Regions from separate parts of the Halomonas sp. LS-001 genome, predicted to be linked through region 1. Evidence: predicted binding sites of a transcription regulator. Region 1 holds the regulator's gene; each other region holds the start of a gene.
What was found. Region 1 encodes LexA, which represses DNA repair genes until DNA is damaged. Its sites were predicted from a motif close to TACTGTNTANNTANACAGTA; they were not measured.
Positions count from the first base shown of each region.

Region 1 (3,280 bases):
TAACGCATTGTCATACGCCGACAGATCTGGTCCGCTTCGGGCGTGATGTTGAAAAGTCGGTACTTGCTCGCGGGGTTCGCTGGCACCTTGAAGACCGTGTGATTATTCATGGTAACAAGACGGTGGTGTTCAGCTAACGTTGAGGATCACAGAGCGTGGTTTAATATCATAGTGCGTGGTTTCATATCATAGTGCGTGATTTTATCGATACCATTGAGGTGGCTTTATGTCCTTTGCTGAAAGCGTCCTGGCACCCTGGGCGCTAGTGCTTTCTGCAGTGATGTCCTCGGCGATGCTGATATGGGTTGTCATGTTAAAGCCCTGGAAGCCTTTGATGAATGACACAGCACTGCAGCACCGCTGGCTGGCGGCGACACTGGCCGTTGTGCTGATGTGGCAGCTGCGTGCACAAGCCGTGGATTGGTTAACACTGCATCTGGTGTTTACCGTACTGATGACAATTGTGTTCAAAGCACCACTGGCGCTTTTAAGCAATCTCATGATCAATGTGGCAATGGTCGTGATTGGACGCAATGAGTGGCCATTACTAGGCGCAAATGTGCTTGTCACAGGTATTGTGCCTGCACTGACGACGGTGTTGATATGGCGTTTTGTAGACCGCAGACTTCCTGATAACCTGATGGTTTTTCTGTTTGCTTGCGGATTTTTCGGCTCTGCGTTGGCAACGCTGGCAGGAGGGCTGGTAGCCGTTGGGATGATCGTTGTGGCGGGAACTGAACCAGAAGCGGTTTATCTGGCTCAGGAGTATGCGCGTTTTCTGCCGTTGCTGATGCCGTCAGAAGCATTTATTACCGGTATGCTACTGAGTGTTCTGTTGGTCTATCACCCTGATTGGGTGGCCACCTTTAATGACCACCGATACATCGACATGCAGTAAGCAGAATGGATGATGAGAGCAGGTCAGGTGATGTTTAACCAAGTGCCTGACCGTTACCGCCACGAATAACGCCCACTCCCACGCCTTCGATTTCGAGAGGCTGTGAACGTAAGTCAACGCTGATGGGAGAGAAATCTTCATTTTCTGCCAGAAGCTGTACCAGGTGCCCGTCACGTTTAAAACGTTTCACGGTGACTTCATCCTCCAGCCGGGCCACGACAATCTGCCCATCGCGTACATGCTCTGTGCGGTGAACCGCCAGCAGGTCACCTTCCAGAATGCCAGCATCTTTCATGGATAGGCCGCGTACTCGCAGGAGGTAGTCAGCTTTTGGCGTAAAGTATTCGGCGGGCAGAGGGCAGTAACGATCAATGTGCTCAGCGGCCAGAATCGGGCTGCCAGCGGCAACTTCCCCAATGATGGGTAAGCCGGATGACATGTTTTCTACCGGTGAGGTTTCCGGTGTCGCTGTTGTTATATCGACACCTTCCTGAGCGGGCAGGCGGATGCCCCGGGAAGTATTACGGATAATGCGAATGACTTTCTTACGCTCAAGTGCCCGAAGATGCTCTTCCGCTGCATTCGGCGAGCGAAATCCCAGCGCTTTGGCAATCTCAGCGCGAGTCGGCGGATAGCCGTATTCACCCATGGTCTTAACGATAAAGTCGTAAACATTTTGCTGACGTGCTGTTAAAGGCCGAGACATAATACGCTCCCACCTGATCTTGTTGGTTAATGAAATAAAAAACAGACAAATGCTGGCAGCGTGATTACGACAGGTGTCTGAGACGGATGTGTCATGCGTTAACCAGCATTTATGAATAAAAAAATTTAATAAAGCATGTGTTTAAGTATACAGTATGTGTCTCTATCCAGTACAGGCTGAACGTTAAATTTTGTGTAGTGATACCAAGCATTTGCGTGTTGGCAAGTCAATAAGCCATGCGGTGGCATAAAATGTTTGTAAGTATTTGTGTAACAAACGTTGAGCACCTTTGACCCATGACGTAATATCAGGCGTTGTTTTAAACATCTGTTCTCTGGAGCGTCCATGGCTCAGCCTGACACAGTGACACGCATTCTCGACACCGCTGAAGTACTATTTGCAGAGCGGGGCTTTGCGGAAACGTCGCTGCGCAATATCACCAGTAAAGCCAAAGTTAATCTGGCAGCGGTCAATTACCATTTTGGCTCTAAGAAAGCGCTGATTCAGTCAGTGTTTTCCCGTTATCTCGATCCTTTCAGCGAACGTTTTCATAGCGCTCTGGATGAACTTGAAGTGCAATACAAAGGCCAGGTGATTCCTCTTGAAGTGTTATTGGAAACCATGGCTGAAACGGTATTGTCGGTTCCTGCTGAACGCAACAGTCTCAAGGTGTTCATGCGCCTTCTGGGCCTGGCTTACAGTCAGGCCCAAGGGCATCTGCGTCATTTTATCCAGGCGCAATATGGCGATGTCTTTACGCGCTTTACGGAGCTGATTCGTCAAGCAACTCCCGATCTGCCTGATGCGGAGCGCTTCTGGCGATTGCACTTTATGCTGGGCACGGTGACGTTTACTTTTTCGGGTCTGGATGCACTGAAAGATATCGCTCAGAAAGATTATCAGGAGCATATTTCCGTGCGCGACCTGGTGCGTCGTTTGCGCCCGGTCGTGGTGGCTGGCATGAATGCACCCTTGCCTGAAAGGCTCGAAAAGAATGACCAGAAGGATGAACAGGGTAAGGATGGACAGAGCAAGGGGTCTCATGTACACGCCGTCGTTAGCTGATCTTCCGCCTGACACGGGGCACTGGGTTGAAATTGATATTCAACAGCAAACGTTGACGTTGTGGCAGGGGCGCGAAGCGGGCTTTTCTTGTCTGGTGTCAACCGGTAAAGCCGGGGCAGGTCAGCAGGAGGGAAGTGGCAAAACGCCATTAGGCTGGCATTACGTTCGTGCGGCCATTGGCGCCGAGGCACCCATGGATGGCGTATTTCGTGGCCGCCGCTGGACCGGTGAAGTTTATACGCCGGCACTGGGCGAACAGAACCCAGACAGAGACTGGATCCTGACACGTATCTTGTGGCTCTGTGGTCTTGAGCGTGGCTTTAACCGGGGAGGGGATGTCGATGCCCAGCGGCGGTTTATCTACCTGCATGGAACGCCGCCGTCGGAACCGATGGGACAGCCAATGTCTCATGGCTGTATTCGGCTCAAGCGTGATGACCTGCTGCATGTATTTGCGTCTGCCGTGCCGGGAACACCGGTATGGATTCATCTATAAGGTGTGACTGCCTTACGTTACTTACTGATTATCAATTCTTTGACATCAGCCGATGTGACAATGCCGTTTTGATGGTTTCGTTGCATGTTGACGCCGATTGACTAGAATTGCTGTC
Region 1 covers NZ_CM129816.1:1,588,966-1,592,245, forward strand. Annotated here, with positions in the region: gene purU (formyltetrahydrofolate deformylase) at 1-137, shown strand, start outside; gene ACU6TU_RS07130 (energy-coupling factor ABC transporter permease) at 227-898, shown strand; gene lexA (transcriptional repressor LexA) at 933-1,604, opposite strand; gene ACU6TU_RS07140 (TetR/AcrR family transcriptional regulator) at 1,950-2,669, shown strand; gene ACU6TU_RS07145 (L,D-transpeptidase family protein) at 2,647-3,165, shown strand.

Region 2 (3,280 bases), 1.3 Mb from region 1:
TCCAAGCTGGAAAAAATCATTTTCCCGTTGATGTTGCTGATACTGGTGGCGCTGTTTCTGCCTGATGCTGCACCACTGCTGGGAATGTTCTGTTTCGGCAACCTGATGCGGGAATGTGGTGTCGTGGAGCGTCTTTCCGACACGGCCCAGAATGGGTTGATTAATATTGTAACCATTATTCTGGGGTTAGCCGTGGGTTCCAAACTGATGGCAGAAAGCTTCCTGTCAGTGGAAACCCTGGGCATTCTCGGTTTGGGAATCGTGGCGTTCGGTATCGGCACCGCCGCCGGGGTGTTGATGGCCAAGCTGATGAATCTGGTCAGCCGTATGCCGATTAATCCATTGATTGGTGCAGCAGGCGTGTCAGCGGTGCCAATGGCGGCGCGCGTGGCCAATAGAGTCGGGCTGGAAGCCAATCCACATAACTTCCTCTTGATGCATGCCATGGGGCCTAATGTGGCGGGGGTGATTGGCTCTGCCGTTGCAGCCGGGGTGATGATCAAGTACCTGGGCTAATGCTGATGAAGCATGAATAGGGTAAACCCTGGTGTGGCAAAACAGCGGTAACAATGCGGCATGTGCGATTTTCGCGCATGCCGTATTTTTTTGTCTGTTAGTAGGCATTAATCCAGGGCGCATTAAACCCAGGGCGATTGATTATCGGTTTCGATGTTGAGTGTCGTTTTGAGACGGTTTTCCAGGGGGCTTAGATCCTGTGGCTCATCACGCGGCCAGCCGAAAGATAACTTAACACCGTCCCCATCATAGTCAGCATGCAGAATGGGTAAGGTATTCTCCTCGCACCAGGCACGGGCCTGAGCCTCCTGAGAAAAATTCAGGCGTATCGTCAGGGTGTCGCGTTCGATGATTTCACGGCTAGGTAGGGTTTCAAGCGCCTGGCTGACAGCCTGGGCATAGGCACGTGCCAGCCCGCCAGTGCCTAACTTGGTGCCGCCGAAGTAACGCGTTACGACACAGCCGATTTCACCGATGTTGCTACCATTGAGCACCTGAAACATGGGGCGGCCTGCGGTGCCGCCGGGTTCGCCATCATCAGAAAAACCGATGGCGGTCTGTTCTCCCGGTGCACCCGCAATAAAGGCACTGCAATGATGACTGGCATTAGGGTGTTCATGCCTTGCCGCTTCTAATAGGGCATGAAACCTGTCAGTGGAAGGGGTATGTGCCACCCAGGCAATGAACTGGCTTTTTTCAATCTCGATTTGATGGGTATGCCAGGTATGCGCGTCCAGCGCAGGAACAAGGTAGCGCATTAATGCTCCGTTGGATGATGTTCAACCCCCATCACAAGACTTAATACCTGCATGTCCTGATTGTGCAGATAAATGGCCGGTGAATCATCTTGTGGCAGGAGTCGCAAACCATGGCGGTCAATGGCCAGGCTTTGCAGTTTGATCGGCTGATGATTGATTTCTGCGCTTGCCGTTTCTTGAGCCGTTCCTACTTGGCAACGCCGAATGATAATGACATCTCCATCAAACAGGTTGCAATCACACATGCGATTCCCACGAATCCTGACCGCATAGGTGTTGTGGCGGGTGGTTTTACGATGTTGGGTGCTGAGGGGCATAGTGTTGGAGTGGTTGATGTTGAGGCGAGCCGCTGGCGGCAGCGGTTGATCGAAAGAGATAGCAGTCGAAGGGCTCATCAAAAATCTCCAGCATCAAAAGCGTTATGTTCGATAAAACAAGAATTGGTTGTTTTGCATAAACATGTTTTTTCATACAGTAATTTCAGTATACATGGTTTTTCATACAGTTCAATTTCCTTGCGCCAAGGGAGTTATCTGTATGTTGACGCTGAGTACATGGGGTGGATGCGACCTGGCGCCGCAGGAGGTGACTGGCGGGATTGACGCTTTCCGTGTAGAGTTCTCGGCGAATTCAAATCTGTCTGGAGAGCGCCTTGAGCCTGTGTCTTCAAGCCCGACAGCTAGCTTGCGAGCGAGATGAGCGCTGGTTGTTCAGTGGCCTTGATGTGGACATTCGCAGTGGTGAAGTTGTCCGTATTGAAGGGCCCAATGGCAGCGGTAAAACCACGTTACTCAAGATCTTTTCCGGGCAGCTGAGCGACTACCATGGCGAGCTGATCTGGAACGATGAGCCCATGCGTCAGGTGCGTGAGCATTTTCTGGCCAACCTGCTTTATCTAGGTCATTCCCCCGGCGTGAAAACGGGGTTGAGTGCGCTTGAAAACCTGGCCTGGTATCAGGCACTGGATGGTCAACAGAATAACGAAGCGGCCAGCTGGGAAGCGCTTGAAACGGTCGGGCTCGCTGGCTTTGAAGATGTGCCGGCTGGCCAGCTTTCGGCTGGTCAACAGCGCCGTATTGCACTGGCAAGGCTGACCTTGACCCCACGTATATTATGGGTGCTGGATGAACCGTTTACTGCCATTGACCGTGACGGTGTGGCGGCTCTGGAGGCACAGCTGACGGCGCATGCTAATAAGGGTGGGTGCGTTATCGTAACGACCCACCATGAGTTATCATCATCACCCGCCTTACGCCGCATCCAGCTCGGGTAATCATGAAGGAGAGAGTGGTGTCGCAGTATGAAACCGCCAAAGTTGCCCCGAGCCTGGAACCGCGTTTGAAAGAACCCGGGGACGGCATCGCACTGGCGCTGAAGGCCACCCTCAAGCGGGACCTGGTGTTGATGCTGCGCCGTCGTGGCGAAGTGCTCAACCCATTAGTGTTTTTTGCTTTGGTGATTACCCTGTTTCCGATTGGTATTTCACCAGACCCGGACTTGCTGGCACTGATAGCACCAGGGCTTTTGTGGGTGGCGGCACTATTGGCGGCGCTGCTTTCGCTGGACAGCCTGTTCCGCAGCGATTACGACGATGGCAGCCTTGAACAGCTGCTACTTGCTCCGCAACCGCTTTCGGCGCTGGCGTTAGCCAAGGTGGCGGTTCACTGGCTGTTGACCGGTCTTCCGCTGGCACTCATGGCGCCAATATTGGGTATCATGCTGGCGCTTCCGGCGGGCAGTTATCTTGTGCTGGCGATTTCGCTGGCACTCGGCAGTGCCACGTTAAGCCTGATTGGTGCCATCGGTGCAGCGCTAACTGTTGGGTTGGCACGAGGCGGCGTTCTTTTATCTCTGCTAGTGCTGCCGTTATATATACCCGTACTTATTTTTGGTGCCGGTGCCGTTCAGGCAGCGATTGTCGGCGATGCGGTTACCGCTCATCTGGCCATTCTCGGTGCATTGCTGGCGGTTGCCCTGATGCTGGCACCCTGGGCGATTGCAGCATC
Region 2 covers NZ_CM129816.1:2,861,191-2,864,470, reverse strand. Annotated here, with positions in the region: gene ACU6TU_RS12895 (sodium ion-translocating decarboxylase subunit beta) at 1-516, shown strand, start outside; gene ACU6TU_RS12890 (YigZ family protein) at 639-1,274, opposite strand; gene ACU6TU_RS12885 (S24 family peptidase) at 1,274-1,669, opposite strand; gene ccmA (cytochrome c biogenesis heme-transporting ATPase CcmA) at 1,927-2,547, shown strand; gene ccmB (heme exporter protein CcmB) at 2,601-3,280, shown strand, end outside.
Region 2: the regulator LexA is predicted to act here: its motif matches at 1,732-1,751, upstream of ACU6TU_RS12885 (S24 family peptidase).

Region 3 (3,280 bases), 340 kb from region 1:
TGACATGGCACGATGCCATGCAGCGTTTCGGCTCTGATAAGCCTGACCTGCGTATCCCGCTGGAATTGACCGATGTTGATGACCTGATGAAACAGGTTGATTTCAAAGTCTTCTCAGGCCCTGCCAATGCCGATGACGGACGCGTGGCAGCGCTTAAAGTGACTGGCGGTGCGTCGTTGTCACGTAAGGAAATCGACGAATACACCAAGTTCGTCGGTATCTATGGCGCCAAGGGGCTTGCCTGGATCAAGGTGAACGAGCGCGCCAAAGGCCTGGAAGGCCTGCAGTCTCCGATCGTCAAATTCATGGAAAACGTGGTTGAAGAGCTACTGGACCGTGTTGATGCCAAAGATGGGGATATCATCTTCTTCGGGGCTGACAAAGCGCGTATCGTTAATGAAGCCATTGGCGCGTTGCGTGTCAGAATTGGCGCGGATCTTGATCTGTATACCCATGATTGGGCGCCGCTTTGGGTCGTTGACTTCCCGATGTTTGAAGCCGATGACAACGGACGCCTGAGCCCGCTTCACCACCCGTTTACGGCGCCTGCCTGCTCACCGGAAGAACTCAAGGCTGACCCTGCCGCTGCGTTGTCCCGTGCTTACGATATGGTGCTTAACGGTACCGAGCTGGGCGGTGGTTCGCTGCGTATTCATGATCAGACCATGCAAAGCACGGTGTTTGAGATTCTTGGCATCGGCGAAGAAGAAGCCCGTGAGAAATTCGGCTTCCTGCTGGATGCCCTTCACTATGGCGCGCCACCCCACGGTGGCTTGGCATTTGGTCTGGACCGCCTGGTGATGTTGATGACCGGTGCGACAACTATCCGTGAAGTCATTGCCTTCCCGAAAACCCAGAGCGCGGCATGTTTGATGACCGATGCACCGGGTGATGTCAGTGCCGACCAGCTCAAGGAGCTTAATATTCGTCTCCGCCAGAAAGTTAAGGCAGAAAGTGGCGAATAACGCCGCCTTACTTAGCTAACGTGCGACCCTGATCCTTGATCACACCGACGTCAGATGACGTCGGTGTTTTTTCAGGGATGCCAATAAGGCAGAACACCATGATCAAATTTATACTGTGTTAGAACCCACCAACGTGACACGTATTTTAGGCATTGACCCTGGCTCGCGTATTACGGGGTATGGCGTTGTTGATGTTCAGGCAGGCAAGCCCATCTATGTGGCCAGTGGCTGTATCCGTACGACCGACACCGCACTTGAACAGCGCCTGGCGCAAATCTATGCGGGCTTAAGTGAGGTCATCGGGCAATATCGCCCTAATGCAGTGGCGGTAGAGCGTGTGTTTTTGGCAAAAAATGCAGATTCAGCCCTTAAACTGGGGCAGGCAAGAGGGGCTGCACTGGTTTGCATGGCCAACCACGGCTTAGCGATTAATGAGTATGCTGCACGCCAGATCAAACAGACGGTTACGGGTAAAGGCAGTGCGGATAAATCCCAGGTCCAGCATATGATAACGGCGTTGCTGAAACTGTCTGCTACGCCTCAGGCAGATGCAGCAGATGCGTTGGCCATTGCCATCACTGATGCCTATTCACGCAGTGGTTTATGGGTTCCTTCGTCAGAGCGTCGCACTCGGCGAAGCAGCGGTCGGTGGCGCTTGTAAAGCGAAACCCAGGCATCGGATGACTGGCTACCTGTACAGATAAACTCTATATTAGCGACCATTCCGTATTCAATGACGCTAAAATGCGAACACAGTTAATTCTACAATAACTTATCAAACGTTTGCTTTGCCAAGGAGTGAGTTCACCCTATGATCGGACGATTAACCGGACAGCTACTGCACAAGCAGCCACCATGGATTGTGATTGATGTGCACGGGGTGGGTTACGAGCTGGAAGCATCAATGACGGCGCTGGTAGCACTCCCGGCCGTTGGCGAACAGGTCTCTTTATTTACTCACTTGACGATCCGTGATGATGCTCATCTGCTGTATGGATTCGTACGTGAGCAGGAAAGAGCGCTTTTTCGCGCGTTAATAAAAGTCAATGGTGTTGGGCCCAAGCTTGCTTTGGCGATTCTCTCGGGGATGGACGAAGAAGCGTTTATGCGCTGCATCCGCGATGATGACAGTAAAGCGCTGACCCGCCTGCCTGGGGTAGGTAAAAAAACGGCAGAGCGCCTGATAATCGAGATGCGTGACCGCTTTCCCGATTGGGAGAATGCCGCCAATGGGCCTTCGTTGCTGGATTCACCATCCAGCAACCCACACCGTAATGCGCTGGCTGACGCGGAGTCAGCTCTGGTCAGCCTGGGCTATAAACCCACAGAAGCCGCAAAAATGCTGTCAGGCCTGGATGCCGACCAACCCACAGAAGCCTTGATCAAGTCAGCGTTAACCCAGCGCATGAACAGCTAATGGTTCGCGAGGAGCAGCATGCTTGAACATGATCGTTTGATTGCAGCGGCCCCTGAGCAGGGCGAGGTTCGGCTGGATCATGCCATCCGCCCTAAACGTCTGGCGGACTACATTGGTCAGCCACGCGTACGCGAGCAGATGGAAATCTTCATTGGCGCGGCAAGGCTAAGGGAAGAGAGCCTTGACCACACACTGGTTTTTGGCCCACCTGGGTTGGGTAAAACGACGCTTGCCAACATCATTGCCGCTGAAATGGGGGTTGGGCTGAAATCGACCTCAGGCCCCGTGCTTGAGCGTGCCGGGGACCTGGCGGCGATGTTGACCAACCTGGAAGAAGGCGATGTGCTCTTCATTGATGAGATCCATCGTCTTTCTCCCGTGGTGGAAGAAGTGCTGTATCCCGCGATGGAAGATTTTCAGCTGGATATCATGATCGGTGACGGGCCTGCTGCACGCTCCATCAAACTCGACTTACCACGTTTTACGCTGGTAGGGGCAACGACCCGTGCGGGGCTTTTAACGTCGCCTCTGCGGGATCGCTTTGGCATTGTTCAGCGCCTTGAATTTTATAACCTGAGTGAGCTGAAAGAAATTGTGACCCGCTCAGCGGGCCTGCTTAACGTGCCTGCCACGACAGAAGGTTGTGAAGAAATTGCCAAACGCTCCCGTGGCACCCCTCGAATTGCCAACCGTCTGCTAAGGCGCGTACGTGATTACGCCGACATAAAAGGGCGTGGGGAGATTGATACGGCCATTGCGGATGCGGCGCTCAACATGCTCAATGTTGATCATCATGGGCTGGATCATATGGATAGACGCCTGTTGCTGGCGATGATGGACAAATTCGATGGGGGGCCGGTAGGCGTGGATTCACTCTCGGCGGCGATTGGTGAAGAAC
Region 3 covers NZ_CM129816.1:1,933,833-1,937,112, reverse strand. Annotated here, with positions in the region: gene aspS (aspartate--tRNA ligase) at 1-965, shown strand, start outside; gene ruvC (crossover junction endodeoxyribonuclease RuvC) at 1,081-1,626, shown strand; gene ruvA (Holliday junction branch migration protein RuvA) at 1,777-2,382, shown strand; gene ruvB (Holliday junction branch migration DNA helicase RuvB) at 2,401-3,280, shown strand, end outside.
Region 3: the regulator LexA is predicted to act here: its motif matches at 1,648-1,667, upstream of ruvA (Holliday junction branch migration protein RuvA).